DNA from 2 places in the Erwinia sp. E_sp_B01_1 genome. Region 1 is predicted to be linked to the other one. Evidence: predicted binding sites of a transcription regulator. Region 1 holds the regulator's gene; the other holds the start of a gene.
What was found. The regulator CRP, encoded in region 1, controls carbon source genes, mostly activating them, when cyclic AMP is high. The targets are predictions, from matches to a motif close to ATGTGANNNNNNTCACAT.

Region 2: cdd (cytidine deaminase) is a predicted target of CRP. The motif match lies at 4,377-4,394, and genes of this name have one in related genera.

The regions. Positions count from the first base shown of each region.
Region 1 is NZ_CP142208.1:409,520-415,336, reverse strand. It holds gene tauA (taurine ABC transporter substrate-binding protein) at 1-238, opposite strand, end outside; gene VRC33_RS01825 (LysE family translocator) at 433-1,035, opposite strand; gene VRC33_RS01820 (hydrolase) at 1,121-2,113, shown strand; gene VRC33_RS01815 (YheU family protein) at 2,115-2,333, shown strand; gene VRC33_RS01810 (phosphoribulokinase) at 2,423-3,334, shown strand; gene VRC33_RS01805 (OsmC family protein) at 3,344-3,745, opposite strand; gene crp (cAMP-activated global transcriptional regulator CRP) at 4,054-4,686, shown strand; gene VRC33_RS01795 (YccS/YhfK family putative transporter) at 4,745-5,817, shown strand, end outside.
Region 2 is NZ_CP142208.1:3,211,021-3,216,837, reverse strand. It holds gene VRC33_RS15195 (hypothetical protein) at 1-451, shown strand, start outside; partial or broken gene sanA (outer membrane permeability protein SanA) at 704-1,411, opposite strand; gene VRC33_RS15185 (NAD-dependent malic enzyme) at 1,571-3,268, opposite strand; gene cdd (cytidine deaminase) at 3,436-4,320, opposite strand; gene VRC33_RS15175 (CidB/LrgB family autolysis modulator) at 4,467-5,159, opposite strand; gene VRC33_RS15170 (CidA/LrgA family protein) at 5,152-5,547, opposite strand; gene metG (methionine--tRNA ligase) at 5,687-5,817, opposite strand, start outside.

The DNA of each region.
Region 1 (5,817 bases):
CGATATTGCCAATCTGCACGTCCCCGGAAGCTAACGCGCGCACCACGCTGGCTCCACTGTCAAACTTGCGCCAGTCCACTTTCGCCCCGCTCTCTTTGGCGAAGGTATCATCAGCCTGAGCGATCTTGGCCGGCTCCGCAGAAGTTTGATAAGCGACGGTGACATCCACCGCTTGTGCGCTGAGTGCCGACAATGAAAGTGCCGCCGCAATAATTGTAAGAGTGAATTTTCCCGCCATAACCTGCCCCGGTAAGTGATCGTTATTGTCTGAATAACGCCTTTGTAACCGAGAGCAATCATCGCGATAAAGTAATTAAAAATTATCTTTTATAACCATTCATCCTTAGAACAATCACTGGAAACCAAAGCTTAAAAGCGGATTTAAGCCATAAAAAAACCACCGCGTGGCGATGGTTCTTTCAGAAAGCGTCTTCAGCGCCAAATCAACAGGACGCAGGCGGCAGTCAGGAGACCCATTGAGAGGTTAAAAACGGTCCAGGCGCGACGGCTCCGCAAAATGCGGCCAATCAGCGAACCGAAGCCCAGCCAGATCAGGCCTGAAACCACGTTAACCAGCGCCATACCGATGCTGATGGCCATGACGGAATGGCGATACTCATCCCCTGCCAGGCTGAAGCTGGCGACGGCACCCAGCGCCATTAGCCAGGCTTTGGGATTAATAAGCTGCAGCAACCCGCCCTGCCAGAACGGCATCGGTGCGGCAGGTGCGCTACTGGTTTCCAGTTTCTCATAGGTTGCCGTGGCTATTTTCCACGCCAGCCAGAGGAGATAGACACTGCCAGCTATTTTCAAAAAGAGATGCAGCGAAGGATAGAGCAGAATCAAGCCGCCAATCCCAAAGGCGACCATCAGCAGCATCACCTGCATACCGAGCATGATGCCGATCAACAGCCACAATGAGCGCAAAAAACCAAAATTGGCGCCGGAGGCGGTGAGTAACATATTATTAGGGCCTGGCGTAATGGCTGCGACCCATAAAAAGCCCAACATTGATAAAAATAAACTCAGTTCCATATGAAACGGGTGCTCCTCACCCCCTGACCAGAAACGAACTTGTCGAAGCTAGCAATGTGACAGGGATCCTACAAGCATTTTGAACATGAATTTTAATCACGGAACAGCCCTGCCTTTCAGGCCGCTGGCTGGCATGAGCAATGCCCATCTGCAAACGATTTTGCCACGGCTGATTCGCCGCCGGATTGAGCTGCAACCTCACTGGCAGCGCCTGACGCTTCCGGATACGGATTTTGTCGATCTGGCCTGGAGTGAAGATCCCGCTGGCGCTAAACATAAGCCCAGGGTTGTGCTCTTTCACGGGCTGGAGGGAAGCTTCCACAGTCCCTACGCGCACGGACTGCTGCAGGTCTGTAAAGCGCGGGGCTGGCTGGGCGTGGTGATGCATTTCCGTGGGTGCAGCGGCGAACCGAACCGGCTGCGGCGAATTTATCACTCCGGCGAAACCAGCGATGCCCGCTTCTTTCTTCAGTGGCTAAGGGAGGAATGGGGAGCGGTGCCTACCGCTGCTGTGGGTTTCTCTCTTGGGGGAAATATGCTGGCCTGTCTGATGGGTGAACAGGGGAATGCCTGCCTGCTTGATGCCGGAGTGGTGGTTTCTGCCCCACTGATGCTTGAACCCTGTAGCCTGAAGCTGGAACAGGGATTTTCCCGTTTCTACCAGCGCTATCTCCTCAGCCTGCTCAAGCAGAATGCCGAGCGTAAATTACTCGCCTGGCCCGGAACGCTGCCCATCGACCTTCCGCAGCTCCGGGCGTTGAAAAAACTGCGGGATTTTGATGACGTTATTACGGCCAGAGCGCACGGATTTCTGGATGCAACAGACTATTATCGCCGCTGTAGCGCGATGCCTTTACTGCCCGGCGTGGCAAAACCTTTGCTGATCATCCATGCTAAAGACGATCCCTTTATGACCAGCGAGGTCATACCCGCTGCCGGCCTGCTGCCTTCCAGCGTCACTTATCAGCTGACGGAGTATGGCGGCCACGTAGGATTTGTCGGCGGCACCCTGCGGAAACCGCAAATGTGGCTTGAGCAACGTATACCTCAATGGCTTTCAACCTGGCTGGACAACTAACGTGATTATTCCCTGGAAAGATTTAGACGCTGAAACTCTCGATAACCTGCTGGAAGCCTTTGTGCTGCGGGAGGGCACTGACTATGGCGAGCAGGAAAAGACCCTTGAACAAAAAGTTGCAGACGTTCGCCGCCTGCTAAACAGCGGCGAAGTAGTGCTGGTGTGGTCAGAACTGCATGAAACAGTAAATATTATGCCTCGTGGCCAGGTGACCGGTTAACAAGGCGGTTTAATGCACAGAGATGACACCTGTGCGTTAAACATGGTACCAATGCTGGATCGATGTGATTTTTTTCAGGGAGGTATGCCATGTCAGCCAAACATCCGGTCATCGCGGTGACCGGTTCCAGCGGAGCGGGAACCACTACCACCAGCCTGGCTTTCAGAAAAATTTTCCAGCAGCTGAATCTGCATGCTGCAGAAGTCGAAGGTGACAGCTTTCATCGCTACACCCGTCCTGAGATGGACATGGCCATCCGTAAGGCGCGCGATATGGGCCGGCATATCAGCTATTTCGGTCCCGAAGCCAATGACTTCGCGCTACTGGAACACACCTTTGCTGAATATGGCCGTAGCGGCAGCGGCAAATCGCGTAAATACCTTCACACTTATGATGAAGCTGTGCCGTGGAACCAGGTTCCGGGCACCTTTACGCCGTGGCAACCCCTGCCTGAACCTACCGACGTTTTGTTTTATGAAGGCCTGCACGGCGGTGTCGTGACGCCTACCGATAACGTTTCACAGCATGTTGACCTGCTGGTCGGCGTGGTCCCCATCGTTAACCTGGAGTGGATCCAGAAATTAGTGCGCGACACCAGTGAACGGGGGCACTCCCGCGAGGCGGTAATGGATTCGGTAGTGCGCTCTATGGAAGATTACATTAATTTCATCACCCCACAGTTCTCGCGCACACACATCAACTTCCAGCGCGTCCCCACTGTAGATACCTCTAACCCCTTCGCTGCGCGAGCCATTCCCTCGCTGGATGAGAGCTTTGTAGTGATCCACTTCCAGGCGCTGGAGGATATTGATTTCCCCTACCTGTTGTCGATGCTACAGGGGTCTTTTATCTCCCACATCAATACATTAGTGGTGCCGGGTGGAAAAATGGGGCTGGCGATGGAATTGATCATGGGGCCGCTGGTGAAACGGCTGATCCAGGGGAAAAAATTGAGTGATGCCCCGACAGTGCGGGGCAGCAGCAAAACGGTGATGCAGTGACTTATCCTGTTATTCAATCACTTCATAACTGTGGGTGATCTCCACGCCCTTTCCTAACATCAGCGCAACAGAGCAATATTTCTCAGCGGAGAGATCCACAGCACGCGCTACGGCCTTATCAGCCAGCGCTGCACCGCTGACAATAAAGTGCATATTGATATGGGTAAACAGGCGGGGTGCTTCCTCACGGCGCTCTGAAGTTAGCTTAACCTCGCAATCCCTGACGTTATGACGGCCCTTCTGCAGGATGGAAACCACATCTATTGCGCTGCATCCGCCCGCGGCCATCAGCACCATTTCCATCGGGCTTGGTGCCTTATCGCCTGAATTCCCATCCATCAACACCTGATGTCCCGATGAGGATTCTCCCAAAAACGTTAACCCTTCTACCCACTTTACCCGAGCCTGCATAACAAGTTCCTCTAATTCATTCAGTTAACCTCAGATTACGCTTTACCCTGAAAAACGGCAATGCGGCAGTTTTCGCACTATGCTGAAGCGAGACAACAGAAGACACCCATTGAAAGCTGTGCTACAAACAAAGCTGTAATATATTCGTCAGTACTCTACATGCATGACGAAACGGGACGACATAACGAGCCAGGCTTTTGACAGAGGCCCGAATAAATTTCCTGATGGGAAACGCTTGACTATTTCAACGCCTGGCAGGGAACTCTGCCCCTGTATTTAGGCACGATTACAACAGAGGATAACAGCGAATGGTTCTCGGCAAACCGCAAACAGACCCGACACTTGAATGGTTCCTGTCACATTGCCATATTCATAAGTATCCCTCCAAAAGCACGCTGATTCATCAGGGTGAAAAGGCGGAAACGCTCTACTACATCGTCAAAGGCGCAGTAGCGGTACTTATCAAGGATGAAGAAGGCAAAGAGATGATCCTCTCTTACCTCAATCAGGGTGACTTCATTGGCGAGCTTGGCCTGTTCGAAGAGGGTCAGGAACGCAGCGCGTGGGTACGTGCGAAGACAGCCTGTGAAGTGGCTGAGATCTCCTACAAAAAATTCCGTCAGCTGATTCAGGTTAACCCTGACATTCTGATGCGTCTCTCTTCACAGATGGCGCGTCGTCTGCAGGTGACTTCTGAGAAAGTGGGCAATTTAGCTTTCCTCGATGTGACAGGTCGCATCGCGCAAACCCTGCTGAACCTGGCGAAGCAACCCGACGCCATGACGCATCCGGACGGCATGCAGATCAAAATCACCCGCCAGGAAATTGGGCAGATCGTTGGCTGCTCACGTGAAACGGTAGGGCGTATTCTGAAAATGCTGGAAGATCAAAACCTGATCTCGGCACACGGTAAAACGATCGTTGTCTACGGCACTCGCTAATCGGCTCTGATCCACGGCGCAACAGTTACTGTTGCGCCGTTTTATTTGGTACGGAGTGATGTGGCGTCGAATCATTTATCACCCAGAAGTTAATTACGCACTGCGCCAGACGCTGGTGCTCTGTTTACCCGTGGCTACAGGATGGCTGCTGGGCGATTTGCAGAGAGGTTTACTCTTTTCCTTAGTGCCTGCCTGTTGCAATATTGCTGGTCTCGATACGCCTCATAAACGTTTTTTCAAACGCCTGATTGTCGGCGGAAGCCTGTTTGCCTTCAGCAGCTTCCTGATCCAGTACCTTGGCGGCCATGCCGTTCCCCTGCCGGTTATTCTCTTTACGATGGCGATGCTGCTGGGCATTACCGGGGAGCTAAGCCCGCTGCATGGGCGTTTGCTGCCAGGCTCGCTGATTGCTGCAATTTTTACGCTGAGTCTGGCCGGACGTATGCCCGTCTGGGAACCGCCGATGCTCTATATTTTGGGCACAATCTGGTACGGAGTCTTTAACTGGTTCTGGTTCTGGCTGTGGAAAGAGCAGCCGATGCGCGAAACTCTCAGCCTGCTCTACCGGGAGCTGGCGGGCTATTGCGAAGCCAAATATACCCTGCTGACCCGGCTTACCGATCCTGAAAAGGCCCTGCCTCCGCTGCTGATACGACAGCAGAAAGCTGTCGACCTGATCACCACCTGCTATCAGCAAATGCACATGCTGTCAGCTACCCGTTATAACCATCATAAACGGCTAACCCGGGCATTTCAGGTGGCGCTGGATTTGCAGGAACATATCTCAGTCAGTCTGCATCAGCCGGAGGAGGTGCAAAAACTGGTTGAGCAGAGCCATGCTGAAGCGGTCATTCGCTGGAATGCTCAGACTATAGCTGCCAGGCTGCGTGAACTGGCCGACGATATCCTCTATCACAAGCTGCCCAACCGTTTCACCATGGAAAAACAGTTGCAGGCGCTGGAGAAAATTTCGCGTCAGAATCCGGATAATCCGGTTGGGACCTTTTGCTATTACCATTTCAGCCGTATCGGACGGGTGTTGCGCACGCAGCGCCCTCTCTATCAGCGGGACTTAATGGCCGATCGGCAACGCCGGCTGCCTCTGCTGCCCGCCATCAAAAGCTATCTGTC
Region 2 (5,817 bases), 2.0 Mb from region 1:
ACAGTTTACTCAAACTCGCTCTGAATTTATACATCTTTCCCATTTAACGCCGGTAATGGATTTTCTGGATCTGGCGGAATATAACGAGCGTCTGGTTTCCGTTTTGGTTGAATCTGATAATAATGAGGAGCGCCTCGCAATTTGTTTGCAAATGGCGGCTTGTCTGGCGCAATTACAGACAGCATTAAATGAACCTGTACCTGAATCCCGCATCGCTCAGTTGACCACTGAGGATGAAACGGTTTTCTGGAGCAGTTCTTTTATCGCCGAGCCGGAAACAGTGACGTTGTATTGCCGTGCGCTGACTCAGGCTTTGCTGAGTCGTGTATTAAGCCCGGAGATTGAGGAAGCCTTCAGAGGTTTGCTGTTCGATCTTGTCTCCTTTCAGGTTGACGATCTGAAAGCGCCGCGTTTTGTGCAGACAGAAAGCGGATTAGAACATATCAGGTAAGGGCAGGAGATAGCAGACAGGAAGCTCTGGCGAGAGTCAGAGCTTTTTCAGAAACATTTATTCGTGTTCAGTTTTCACCTGTTCTTCGGGCTGGGCTTGCTGTGCGGATTTTCCCTGCTGCTCAGACTCTGTCTGTTGTTTTTGCCGGGCCTTTTGTTCAGCCTGTGTTTGTTGCCCGGGTTCTGACTGTTGAGCAGTTTTCACCTGTTCTTCGGGCTGGGCCCGCTGCGCGGACTTCGATTGTTTTTCCAGCTTCTGTTGCAGTTCCAGCAGCTGTTCTGGCGTAACGGCTGGGTAGCTTTGTGCATCATCCGGGATTTCATGACGGGCGGGGATCGGCACCATCGGGCCGAGGAAGTGCGGTTCGCGCTTCATCAGATACAAATCGGCCAGCGCGCCAAGCCGTGCGGCAACTTCTCTGGCCCGAATATTCAGCATATTTTTCGGCGAGGGAACGGCGTAGCACTGCGCCTGAATCCCCATATGCAGGGCGATATACAACGCGCGTTCGCAGTGGAAGCGCTGGGTGATAATAATAAAGTCGTTGGTGTCGAAAACTTTACGGGTCCGCACGATGGAATCCAGCGTCCGGAAACCTGCGTAATCCAGCACGATATCCGAAGGATCAACGCCTGCGGCGATCAAATCACGACGCATGGTCATAGGTTCGTTATAGCTTTGCTGCGCATTATCGCCGCTCAGCAGCAGATAATTCACCTTGCCGCTGTTATAGGCATTCAGCGCGCCCTGCATGCGGTAAAGGTAATACTGATTGATCACGCCGGTGCGGTAATACTTAGCTGTGCCCAGCACTACGCCTACCTGACGGTGCGGCAGTGACTTTAAATTGTCGTAAACGTAAGGGGCGGTTTTCCAGCTGATCCAGCGATCCAGGCCGAGCGCAGTCATTACCATCAGTGCAATGATGATAATAAGACTATATATCAAGCGTTTTACCATGCCGGACGGTGCTCAGACTTGCAGAAATAGAATCATTCAAGGCTACTTGACCCGGCGGGGTGAAGCAAGCAACAGCGCACCGGTTGGCGGCTTTTCGCACGATTCAGCGGCAGAAAAGTGATGTGGCGCAGGCCGGGTGCAAAACACCCGGCCTTTTCGTCAGATTGAGGTCCGGCGATAGTTACGGTATTGCGGCAGCCAGAAGTTGGCTGCGATAGCTTTCGAAAGTACATCTTCAGAAGTGACGACGGCAACGCCTGCCAACTGCGCGGCTTTACCCACGGCCATAGCGATCACTTTTGACACGCCCTGAATATCTTTCACTTCAGGCAGTACCGGGCCAACGCCATCATTTACCAGTGGCGAGCAGTCGGCCAGCGCGCGGCTGGCAGCCATCAGCATACTGTCCGTGACGCGGGTGGCGCCAGAGGCGATGACGCCAAGGCCGATCCCCGGGAAGATATAGGAGTTATTGCACTGGGCAATAGGGTAGGTTTTCTCTTTCCACATCACCGGCGAGAACGGGCTACCGGTGGCTACCAGCGCTGCGCCGTCGGTCCAGGCCATGATGTCCTGCGGCGTGGCTTCAACGCGTGAGGTAGGGTTAGAGAGCGGCATCACGATAGGGCGATTGCAGTGCTTATGCATCTCGCGGATGATCTCTTCGCTGAACAGGCCCGGCTGGCCGGAAACGCCAATCAGAATATCAGGACGGGCATTGCGCACCACGTCCAGCAGCGAAATCGAGTCAGAGCCGGTGTGCCATTCTGCCAGCTTCTCGCTTTTCTGCACCAGCTTGCTCTGGAAGTTCAGCAGGTTCGGCAGCTTGTCAGTCAGCAGGCCGAAACGGTCAACCATAAAGACCCGCGAGCGTGCTTCTTCGTCGCTCAGACCTTCTGACTTCATCTGCGCGATGATCTGCTCAGCGATGCCGCAACCGGCGGAACCGGCACCGAGGAACACCACCTTCTGCTCGCTCATCTTACTGCCTGCCGCACGACTTGCGGCGATCAGCGTTCCCAGCGTGACCGCCGCAGTTCCCTGAATATCATCATTAAAGCAGCAGACTTCGTCGCGATAGCGTTCCAGTAAAGGCATGGCATTTTTTTGCGCGAAATCTTCGAACTGCAACACCACGTTTGGCCAGCGGCTCTTCACGGCCAGAATAAATTCATGGACGAAGTTATCGTACTCTTCGCCCGTAATGCGCGGATGACGCCAGCCCATGTACAGCGGGTCATTGAGCAACTGCTGATTGTTGGTGCCCACATCCAGCACGATTGGCAGGGTATAAGCCGGGCTGATGCCGCCACAGGCGGTATAAAGGGAGAGCTTACCAATAGGAATACCCATTCCGCCGATGCCCTGGTCGCCCAGACCCAGAATGCGCTCGCCGTCGGTAACGACGATCACTTTTACATTCTGCTTGGTGGCGTTTTGCAGCATATCTTCAATGTTGCCGCGGTTCGGGTAGGAGATGAATACGCCACGCGCACGACGATAGATTTCCGAGAAGTGCTCACAGGCTGCGCCGACGGTTGGGGTGTAGATGATCGGCATCATCTCTTCAAGATGGTTGTCCAGCAGGCGATAGAACAGGGTTTCGTTGGTGTCCTGGATGTTACGCAGGTAGACGTGTTTATCGTTATCGTTTTTGAAATCCTGGAACTGACGCCACGCACGTTTTGCCTGTTCTTCGATCGTTTCCACTGTTTCGGGCAGCAGGCCACGGAGGTTGAATTCGTTGCGCTCCTCAACAGAGAAAGCGCTTCCCTTATTTAACAGTGGGAATTCCAGCAAGATAGGGCCGGCATAAGGGATATACAGCGGTCGTTTACTTTCGTATTCGAGTTCCATGCAATCAATACTCATTCGGATCAAAATGTTGTGGGGGCAATCCTAAAATAACTGGTCTGAAAGTACAGCTTTTGTTAACCGGATATAACAAAAGGTGCGAAATTTACGTAATTTTGAGGGACAAAGCGCAGGATGCCGCGAAGAGCAGCATCCTGAAAGGCGGGTGGTCAGGCCAGAGGAATAGTGGTGATATTGGTGCAGCCCAGCGCCTGAAGTGTAGCCACAGTGGCCTGACGCTGAATGACTTTGGCTTCCGGCGCTTCGGCCAGAACGGCACGCTGGATATTCAGCACGTCGTGTCCCGAAAGACTCAGTAAATTCAGGGCAGCCTGCAGGGGAGGAAGGCTGGGGTTGAATGCCGCATTTTCAGCATACCGCCCGGCAAAAATCGCGCCTTCTGCGGTTTGCAACGCCACGCCGCTCCATGCCTGCGTATAAGGCGCGTGGCTACGGTTAGCCGCCTGAAGTGCCGCCTGAGCAAGGGGATCCCCCTGAATTTGCAGACCATGATCGACTTCATCCATCAGCAGCGTTTTGATCTCCAGATCGCGTGGGCCAAAAGCATCCGGCAGATAATCCCCCAGCGTGGAGGGCGCGCGCCCCGGCAGATGAATGGCCAGTGCCGTGCCGCTGTTCAGCTCATTCATAAACTGGCGGCAGTGACCACAGGGCGTGTAGTTCACGGTAATGGCTTCCAGCGCTGACTCGCCACGCAGCCAGGCGTGGGTCACCGCGCTCTGCTCTGCATGCACCGTTTGCTGCATAGTGGCCCCGACAAATTCCATGTTCGCACCAAAATAGAGATGCCCGCTTTCGCCCCTTGCCAGCGCCCCCACATTGAAGTTGGAGAGCGGGGCCACGGCGCAGGCCGCCGCCAGCGGCAGCAGGGCAAAAGCCAGTTCCCGATCGTCCAGTCCGGTTGCGGCTTTGATCTCTGTAACCTGTGACGGGGTCAGGAAAGCCTGAAAGTCAGCGGCAGAAATAATGGGCTGCAGGGCGGTCTGCAAAGGTGACGGCAGCGTGGCAAACGCGGCAAGGAATCTTGGGTGCATATCAGGCCTCTCTGGCAAATTTGGCTGCTAATTTTAGCGGTCAGTTGCAAGGTTATATGTGATTGATATCACGCAAGCAATGCAATTTATGAAACCTGATTACAAAATGCGGGATCTCTCGCAAATTAACCCCAGACCGGGCCAGGCTATCCCCAGAAGGCCATCAGCAGCGGAAACAGGAAAGGGGCCAGCAGTGAGGTGATAATTCCACAGATCACCAGCGCCAGCGAGCTGTAAGCGCCTTCCTGATAGTCCAGTTCGGCACAACGGGCGGTGCCCAGCGCATGGGAAGCGTTGCCTATGGCTAATCCGCGGGAAGGTTTTCCGGAAATTTTCAGCAGGTTCAGAATCATATGCCCGAATACAGCACCCAGAACCCCGGCAATCAGCACGCAGATGGCGCTTATCGCTGGAATTCCCCCCAGCGTCCCGGAAACCGCCATTGCAATAGGTGTGGTGACGGATTTTGGCATGATAGTGGCGGCGATTTGTGGCGTAGCGCCCATCCACAGTGCGATTGCGGTGCCGGAAATCATCGCCGTCATGCTGCCCATAAAGCAGACGCCAATGATCGATTTCCAGCGGGCGCGGATTTGATTCATCTGCTCATAAAGGGGGATAGCCAGCGCCACGACAGAGGGTTGTAGCAGGTGATTAAGCACCGAACTGCCCTGGAAATAGCGGGCATAGGGCATCTGGATCAGCAGCAGCAGGGGAATTATAACCGCCATCGAAAGCAGCAGCGGATTAACCAGTGAGATCTTCACTTTTGCAGCAACCCGGCGGGCGGCAAAAAAGACCAGCACGGTCAGCGGTAGCGACCACCAGATATCACTCATCTTTTGCTCCCGGCCCGACCAGAGGACGGCTGTGTAATTTATGGGAAGCCAGCCCGACGGTAATCAGGACGACAAAGGTGCTGAGGACACAGGAGACGACAATCGGACCAAACTGGGCGGTGAGGATGTCGGTATAACTCATGATACCCACGCTGATCGGCACAAACAGCAGGCCCATATAGCGGATCAACAGCGTACTGCCGGGTTTAACCCACTTCACCGGAAGGATTTGCGTTGCCAGCAGAACAAAGAGGATAAGCATGCCAATGATACTGCCCGGAATGGTCACGGGGAGCAGGGCAGCGAGGCCGTTACCGGCATAAAGGCAGAGGTAAATGATCACAAAGGCGCGAAGGTATCGCCAGCCCACAGACAGCGCGGTGCGCATGATAAGCTCCTGTTTAATGAAACTGAATCATACGTTGAAATGAGAAAACGTGCTACGGGTCACACCGATGCAGCAAGCAGATGTGAAAAAGGGACGAAATCTCTTTCGCCCCTTTCAGTCGTCACCGCATCACGCAGGATTATTTGACCTGCATACCCGGCTGAGCGCCGCTGTCGGCACCCAGGATAAACAGGTCTTTACCGCCAGGGCCTGCTGAAAGCACCATGCCTTCTGACACGCCAAAGCGCATCTTGCGGGGAGCCAGGTTAG